Regions from separate parts of the Nocardioides sp. BGA-UO-ETr-FS32 genome, predicted to be linked through region 1. Evidence: riboswitches for the same ligand, from Rfam matches in the RefSeq annotation. Region 1 holds a riboswitch; the other holds the start of a gene.
What was found. A riboswitch is a leader RNA that binds a small molecule or an ion and turns the genes downstream of it on or off. The one in region 1 is predicted to bind cobalamin.
Positions count from the first base shown of each region.

Region 2: another riboswitch for cobalamin. It lies ahead of AC57BS_RS25300 (VWA domain-containing protein); the one in region 1 lies ahead of cobN (cobaltochelatase subunit CobN).

Region 1 is NZ_JCAQOX010000014.1:27,463-31,634, reverse strand. Features, by position in the region: gene cobN (cobaltochelatase subunit CobN) at 1-2,038, opposite strand, end outside; cobalamin riboswitch at 2,065-2,203, opposite strand; gene AC57BS_RS09995 (ferredoxin-like domain-containing protein) at 2,248-3,072, shown strand; gene AC57BS_RS09990 (hypothetical protein) at 3,172-3,516, opposite strand; cobalamin riboswitch at 3,555-3,630, shown strand; gene AC57BS_RS09985 (precorrin-8X methylmutase) at 3,682-4,172, shown strand, end outside.
Region 2 is NZ_JCAQOX010000017.1:1,074,495-1,078,666, forward strand. Features, by position in the region: gene bluB (5,6-dimethylbenzimidazole synthase) at 1-76, opposite strand, end outside; gene AC57BS_RS25300 (VWA domain-containing protein) at 73-2,157, opposite strand; cobalamin riboswitch at 2,184-2,319, opposite strand; gene cbiE (precorrin-6y C5,15-methyltransferase (decarboxylating) subunit CbiE) at 2,338-3,552, shown strand; gene AC57BS_RS25310 (NACHT domain-containing protein) at 3,768-4,172, opposite strand, start outside.

The DNA of each region.
Region 1 (4,172 bases):
GCATGATGAAGTCGTCGAACTCCTCGTCGTCCGGCTGCTCGTCGAGCCCGAGGTCGCGGTGCATCTCGGCGGCGTGCATGAGCTGCCAGATCTCGCCGCGGATCGCCGGCAGCTTGGCCGGGTCCATCGCGGCGATGTTGGCGTGCTCGTCGAGGAGCTGCTCGAGCCGGGCGATGTCGCCGTAGGACTCGGCGCGCGCCATCGGCGGCACGAGGTGGTCGACGATCGTCGCGTGGGCGCGGCGCTTGGCCTGCGCGCCCTCGCCGGGGTCGTTGACGAGGAACGGGTAGACCACCGGGAGGTCGCCGAGCGCGGCGTCGGTGCCGCAGCTGGCCGAGAGGGCGGCGTTCTTGCCGGGCAGCCACTCGAGCGAGCCGTGCTTGCCGAGGTGCACGACGGCGTCAGCCTTGAAGCCGTGCTCGAGCCAGCGATAGGCACCGAGGTAGTGATGGGTCGGCGCGAGGTCGGGGTCGTGGTAGATCGCGATCGGGTTCTCCCCGAACCCGCGCGGCGGCTGGATGAGCAGCACCACGTTGCCCGCAGGAAGAGTGGCAAGCACGAGATCGCCGGCGCCCCCATCCGATGACTCCGTGACGAAGAGCGAGCCGGGCGCCTCGCCCCACGCCTCGACCATGTCGGCGCGCAGGTCCGCGGGCAGGTCGGCGGTCCACGCGGCGTACTGCTCCGGCGTGATCCTCACGTGCGCGTCGGTCAGCTGCGCGTGCGTGAGCCACTCCTCGTCCTGGCCGCCCGCCGCGATGAGGGCGTGGATCAGCGCATCGCCGGCTGCGGTCTCGGCCTCCCTCTCGGTGGTCGAGTAGTCCGAGCGAGGAACGAGAGAGGACGTATCGAGACCTTCGAGACCATCCAGGATGTCCGTGACGACGTTCCCCTCGCCCAGGTCGTACCCCTCCTCCCGCAGCCTCCGCAGCATCCGGATCGCCGAGACCGGGGTGTCGAGCCCGACGGCGTTGCCGATACGCGCGTGCTTGGTGGGGTACGCCGACAGCACGAGGGCGAGCCGCTTCTCGGCGTTGGGGATCCGGCGCAGGCGGGCGTGCCTGACCGCGATGCCCGCCACGCGCGCGCACCGCTCGGGGTCGGCGACGTAGCGCGGCAACCCGTCGGCGTCGACCTCCTTGAAGGAGAACGGCGCCGTGATGATGCGTCCGTCGAACTCCGGGATCGCGATCTGGGTCGCGGAGTCCATCGGACTCACGCCGTCGTCGGACGCCTCCCACTCCGCGCGGCTGCTCGTGAGGCAGAGGCCCTGGATGATCGGGATGTCGAGCGCGGACATCCGCGCGACGTCCCACGACTCGTCGTCCCCGCCTGCGCTGGCGCCCGCGGGCACGCTGCCGCCGGCCGCCAGCACGGTGACGACCAGCGCGTCGAGCGTGCCGAGCGCGTCGTACAGCTCGTCGGGCGCGGACCGCAGCGACCCGGCGAAGACCGGTACGCCAACCGCCTGCCCCGTCGCGTCGATCGCGTCCGCGAGGGCGTGGGCGAATGCGGTGTTCCCACTGGCCTCGTGGGCGCGGTAGTAGAGCACCCCGACTCTCATCGCTGGTCGAGCAGCCCGCGAGGAACGAGCGGGCGTATCGAGACCCTCTCGCGCCGCAAACCCCCACTGCGGCAGCACCTGCGGCGGCTCGAACCCCTCCCCCGTCAGCAGCACCGTGTCGGAGAGGAACGCGTGCAGCTGCCGGAGGTTCGCCGGCCCGCCCTCGGCGAGGTAGCGGTGCGCCTCGGCAGCGACCCCCATCGGAACCGACGACAGCTCCATCAGCTCGGCGCTCGGCGACTGCTCACCTCCGAGGACGACGACGGGCTTCCCGGTCGCCGCGACGCGCGTGAAGCCGGAACACAGGTCTTCACGTGAGCCGAGCAGTCGGCCGACCACGAGGTCGCAGCCCTCGATCACCTCGGCCATCGACTGGTGGCCGGGCCGCGCCGGGTTGGCGAGCACGTAGTCGGCGCCGGACTCCCCCGCGCTCAGCAGGTCGGTGTCGGACGTGGACAGCAGTGCGATGCGCACGGATCCTCCTCGGGGTTCTCGCCCCTCTGATGGGATCCGCGTGGGCCAGTATCTGGCTGCGGGCCTGCACGCAGGCCCTCACAGTGGCGGAACCGCCCCGGACTGACACCGGGTTCCTGGGTTCCACGCGGAGTGGTGCGCACGACCCTAGCGGCAGCTGCTCTTCGCCGGGCGTATCGAGACCACGACGCCATGCCAAGATCGCCCCCGTGACCCAGCGGACCCGAGGCGACCTCTGCCCCGGCGTCTTCCGCCCGTGGCCCGCCGACGACGGCGCACTCGTACGCCTCCGCGTCCCCGGCGGCCGCCTCACCCGCACCACGCTGCTGGCGCTGCTCGACGTCGCGGAGGCGTACGGCGACGGGCAGGTCCACCTGACCAAGCGGGCCAACCTCCAGCTCCGCGCGCTCCCGCTGGTCGACGGTGACGTCCCGCCGGAGGTCGTCGAAGCGATCCGCGCCACCGGCCTGATCCCGCACCCCGACCACGAGCTCGTCCGCAACGTCCTCGTGTCGCCACTGACCGGGCTGCACGGCGGCCGCGCCGACCTCCGCCCGGTCACGGCCGAGCTCGACGATCGCATCTGCGCGACCCCGTCCCTCGCGAAGCTCCCGGGCCGCTTCCTGTTCGTCCTCGACGACGGCCGGGGCGACCTCACCTCGCGGACCTGCGACCTCGGCCTCGTCGCCCTCTCGGCCGACGAGGTCCAGCTCCGGATCGGGTCGTCCCGCTGGGGCCCGGTCGTCCCGCTGCACGAAGCCGCCGCCCGACTCACCGGCCTGGCCCGCGCCTTCCAGCAGGTCCGCGGCAGCGACGAGCAGGCGGCGTGGCACGTCGACGAGCTCCCGGTCGCGCCGGAGGCGCACGACGCCGACCCCCGCGCGCTCGTACGGTCCGAGCCTCCGGCGTACGGCGACATCGCCCCCAGCGTCAATCACATCGAGGTGGAGGCCGGAGTGCTTGAGCGAAAGTTTTCACTCACTCTCCCGGAGCACCTGGTCGTCACCCCGTGGAAGTCGCTCATCGCCCGCTGACCCGGGTCAGCGTGCACCATGCAGGCAGTTCGCGTGCTCGACGAACAAGTCCACGCTCAGCCGACGCCATCACGGCACGAACTGCCTTCATGGTGCTCGTCAGGCGTGCGCGTACGGCGGGATCAGCGCTCCGGCGACGACGCACGCCCAGCCGAGGAAGAGCCACGGGTAGTGCCGCCCCGTCGACGGCACCGGGCTGCGGATCTCGCGCAGCCGCCCGCGATAGCCGATCGCGGCGAGGACGCTGCCCCCGAGCGCGAGCGGTGGCCCGATCCAGAAAGCGGCGAGGCCGCTGCTCGACGCGAGGTAGGCGTACAGGCCTGCGATACCCAGACCTGCCGCGATGAGCGGGACGGCACTGCGCAGCAGCTGGTTGAGCTCCAGCTGCTTGACGGTGCGGTCGGCGGGATCCATGGCGACCGCACCGTATCCGGACATCCACATCTGCCCCTCCTGCCCTAGGCTGCCCCCGTCACGCGACGCAGGAACCCGGTGCGAGTCCGGGGCGGTTCCGCCACTGTCAGTCCCCCAGCCAGATCGGGGGCGAGCCAGACACTGCCCGCGCGGCGTTACCTGCCTACCCAGGGGCGCGAACCCCGAGGAGCCGTGATGAGCCTGCTTGCCCGACCGACCCGTCGCTACGACTACATCGCCAACGGGGCCGCGATCTACGACGAGTCGTTCGCGACGATCCGCCGCGAGGCCCGCTTCGACCACCTGCCCGCGGACGCGGAGCGCGTCGCCGTACGCATGGTCCACGGCGCCGGCCAGACCGACCTGACCGACGACCTGGTCATCCACCCGCGCCTGGTCAGCGCAGCGCGCGAGGCGCTCGACGGCGGCGCGCCGATCATCACCGACGCCCACATGGTCGCGTCCGGCGTCACCCGCGCCCGCCTCCCCCGCGACAACGAGGTGCTCTGCGCGCTGCACGACCGGCGTACGCCCGACCTCGCGATGCTGATGGGCACCACCCGCTCGGCCGCCGCGCTCTCGCTGCTCACCGACCGCCTCGAGGGCTCGGTGGTCGCGATCGGCAACGCTCCCACTGCGCTGTTCCACCTGCTCGAGATGCTGCTCGACGGAGCTCCGCGACCGGC
Region 2 (4,172 bases), on a different contig from region 1:
CGCTGAACTCCGCCCGTACGTCGCGCCGGCGGGCGATGACGTCGTAGAGGTCCTGGCTGAGCGTCTGCGGGCTCATGCGGCGCGGGCCAGGCCGGCGAGCGCCTGCGCGCTGACGTCGGCGATCGGCAGGTGGGTCGCCCGCATGGCCTGCGCGAGTGCGCCGGCGAGGCCCATCCGCATCGGGCCCTGCTCGCAGTCGACGACGACCGCGGTCGTCCGGTGCTCGGCGATCCATTGCGCGGCCTGTCGGCTGCGCGCGACCGCGTCCTGGCCGTGGGTGGCGCGGCCGTCGGTGATCACGATGAGCAGCGGGCGCCGGCGCGGGTCGCGTACGGCCTCGACGCGCAGCACCTCGGCCGCGGTGAGCAGGCCCTCGGCGAGCGGCGTACGCCCTCCCGCCGGCAGCTCGGCCAGGCGTCGGGCGGCGATGTCGACCGAGTGGGTCGGCGGCAGCGCGACCTCGGCGCCGTCGCCGCGGAAGGTGACCAGCCCGACCTTGTCGCGGCGCTGGTAGGCGTCGAGCAGCAGGCTGAGGATCGCGGTCTTGACCTGCTCCATCCGCTTGCGCGCGGCCATCGACCCGGACGCGTCGACGCAGAAGAGCACGAGGTTGGCCTCGCGTCCCTCGCGTCGTGCGGTCCGGAGGTCGGTGGGCTCGAACCTGAGCCGCCCACCGGTCCTGCCGCGAGCCTGCTGGTGCGGAGCGGCGGCGCGGATCGTCTCGACCAGGTGCAGCCCGCCGGTGCCCTGCGGGTCGGCCCCGATGCGCCGGCCGTTGGAGGTCAGCGCCCGGCTCCGCTTGCCCGACTCGCCCGCTCCCGTGCCGTGGACCTCGAAGCGCCGCACCTTGTAGGGATCCGCGGCCCCGATGACACTCTCCATCGCCAGTCGAGTAGCCCCATCCTCACTCGTCGGTCGAGTAGCCCCCGAGGAACGAGGGGGCGTATCGAGATCCCGGTCGCCCTCACTCGGTGGTTCACCTTCATTCGGTGGTCGAGTAAGGCCGTCCTCATTCGCTGGTCGAGTAGCCCCCGAGGAACGAGGGGGCGTATCGAGACCCTCTCCCTCAGAGTCCCCCTCGCCATCCCCCTCCGGCTCCGGCGGTAGGGGCGGCTCCGGCTCCGGCTCCTCATCCCCCAGCACCGCATCGAGCAGCTCCTCGTCCAACCCCGGCGCATCGAACGGATTCCTCCGTCGGCGGTGCGGCAGCGCGAGCAGCGCAGCCTGGCGGATGTCGACCTTGGTAACGGTGGTCCTCCCGTTCCACGCCGCGTGCGCCACCGCCGTACGCGTGGTGACGATGTCGGCGCGCATCCCGTCGACCTCGAAGGCGGCGCACACCTCGGCGACCTTGGTGAGCACCGCATCGGTGAGCTCGACCTCGGGGAGCAGCTTGCGGGCGGAGGCGATCCGATCGGTCAGCGCGCGCTCCGCGTCGGCGTACGCCTCGACGAAGGCAGCCGGGTCGGCGTCGAAGGCCAGCCGGCGGCGTACGACCTCGGCGCGCAGCTGCGGGTCGCGCGGCGCGGCGATCTCGACGGTGAGGCCGAAGCGGTCGAGGAGCTGGGGGCGGAGCTCGCCCTCCTCGGGGTTCATGGTGCCGACGAGCACGAAGCGGGCGGCGTGCGCGACCGAGACGCCGTCGCGCTCGACGGTGGAGCGGCCCATCGCGGCGGCGTCGAGCAGCAGGTCGACGAGGTGGTCGTGGAGCAGGTTGACCTCGTCGACGTAGAGGATGCCGCGGTGCGCGCGGGCGAGGAGGCCGGGGTCGTACTCCGCGACGCCGTCGGCCAGCACCTTGGACAGGTGGAGCGAGCCGAGCACGCGGTCCTCGGTGGCGCCGACGGGCAGCTCGACGAGGCGTACGGGCCGGGTCTCGGTCTCGGCGTCGAGCGGCCAGCGCTGTTCGGGGCCCGGGCCGTCGGGGGAGACGTCGCCGGGCCGGCTCGAGAACCGGTCGCCGGCGACCACCTCGATCGGCGGCAGCACGGAGGCGAGGGCGCGCACGGTGGTGGACTTCGCCGTGCCCTTCTCGCCGCGCACGAGGACGCCGCCGACCTCGGGGGAGATCGTTGTGAGGACCAGCGCGAGGGTCATGTCGTCGCGGTGGTCGGCCGTGGAGGGGACGACGGCGGACAGGGGGTACTGCAGTGGCATGGGGGCTCCCGCTCTCGTTGCCAGCTTCGTTTGGATGGCGGGAGGCCGGTCTTCGGACTTCCGAGGTCGTGCCTCGGTCACCGCAGCGGGCCCTGTGCCGGATTCTCACCGGCTTCCCAGATTCTCCCCAGACTTCGGGGCACCTCTCGCCTTGTCCGCGTCACGATAGCGTCTGCGGCCATGTCGTCCACCGGGGTGCCCAGCGAGGTCGTGGTCGTCGGGATCGGCGCCGACGGCTGGGCCTCGCTGCCCGAGTCCTCGCGGTCACTGGTGCTGGATGCGGCTGTGCTGTGGGGCGGGTCGCGCCACCTGTCGCTGGTGCCCGCGGTGCCCGATCAGGTGCGGGTGCCGTGGCCGTCGCCGCTGTCTGCGGGCCTGCCGTCGCTGCTTGCCGAGTACGCCGGGAGCCCCGTCGTCGCGCTGGCGTCGGGGGACCCGCTGGTGTCGGGGATCGCGACGACGCTGCTCGACCTGGGCGCGCCCGTACGCGTGGTGCCGGCCGTGTCGTCGGTGGCGCTGGCCCGGGCGCGGATGGGGTGGTCGGCGGAGTCGTGTGTGGTGGTCTCGCTGGTGGGGCGGCCGGTGTCGCTGGTGGCGCGGGAGCTCGCGCCGGGGCGGCGGATCCTGGTGCTGTCGTCTGATGCGTCGACGCCTGCTGCGGTCGCGTCGCTGCTGACCTCGTCGGGTTGGGGCGCGTCTTCCATGACGGTCCTCGGGGACCTGGGCTCGTCGTCCGAGTCGTCGGGCTCGGGCATCGCCTCGTCGTGGTCGGGCTCGTCGCCGAAGCTGAACGTCATCGCCCTCGAGGTTGTCGGAAACGGTCCCGCCTCCTGGGCGCCGGGCCTCACCGACGACGCCTTCGAGCATGACGGCCAGCTCACCAAGCGCGACCTCCGCGCCTCCGCTCTGGCCCGCCTGATGCCCGCTCCTGGTCAGATCCTCTGGGACGTCGGCGCCGGCGCAGGGTCGGTCGGCATCGAGTGGATGCGCGCCCACCCGTCGTGCCTCACCTTCGCCATCGAGTCAGACCCGGTACGCGCCGACCGGATCATGCGCAACGCCCAGGCGCTGGGCGTGCCCGACCTTCAGTTGGTGATCGGCCGCGCGCCGGATGCCCTCGAAGGGCTGCCCGCCCCGGAGGCGATCTTCATCGGTGGCGGCGCCACTCGCGAAGGGGTTCTCGAAACTTGCTTGAGCTCAATCAAGCCCGGTGGCCGCCTCGTCGTCCATGGCGTCACTCTGGAGACCGAGATGCTGCTGGCCAAGGCGTACGCCGACCACGGCGGCGAGCTCATCCGCGTGGGCGTGGAGAGGGCTGCCGCGATCGGAGGCTTCACGGGCTGGACGCCAGCCCGCGCGGTAACGCAGTGGGCTTGGGACAAGGCTGAGAACTGAGGCACGGGACCAGCGTCGCTTCGCCCAGAATGACGCACGCGAGGCGGGCGAGGCTCACGGGCGCTCAGGCTTCTACGGCGCGGCGCTCTTTCGACGGGCTGGGCGGGGCGTGGTGTCCGGGGACGGGCTTACCGGTGTCTGGCCGGCTAGGGGTACCGCGAGTCTGGCCAGCGGCGGAAGCAGAGTCAGGACGACAAGTTGGTGGACGCTGCAATTCAGCGAGTTCGAGCGGTCGCTTCGAGGAGCGACGTCGCCGCGGACACGGCGGCGTTGAGGGTGAGGTCGCGGACGAGGATGGGCGGCTCGTGGCAGTTGAGGAGGTTGAGGCAGTGCTCGATGAGGTCGGGGTCGTTGTCGGTGCGCGGGATAGAGGTCATCAGTGTTGATAGCTGAACCGCCTCGGTGAACGGGGTCGTGGGGGCGGTGGCATATCGGCGGACCGTGTGTGCTGCGTCGGCGTCTGTGGCAAGGCGTCTACGTGCGTGACGGATGACTGCGGGCTCGAACATGGAGTCGTCGTCGGTGCTGCCAAAGAGGTGTAGGAACGAGGTCGTGACATAGGGGACGAGTTCGGCTGGAGCGGCGGCGAATGCGACGGCGATGGCGGTTTGGGGGTGCGG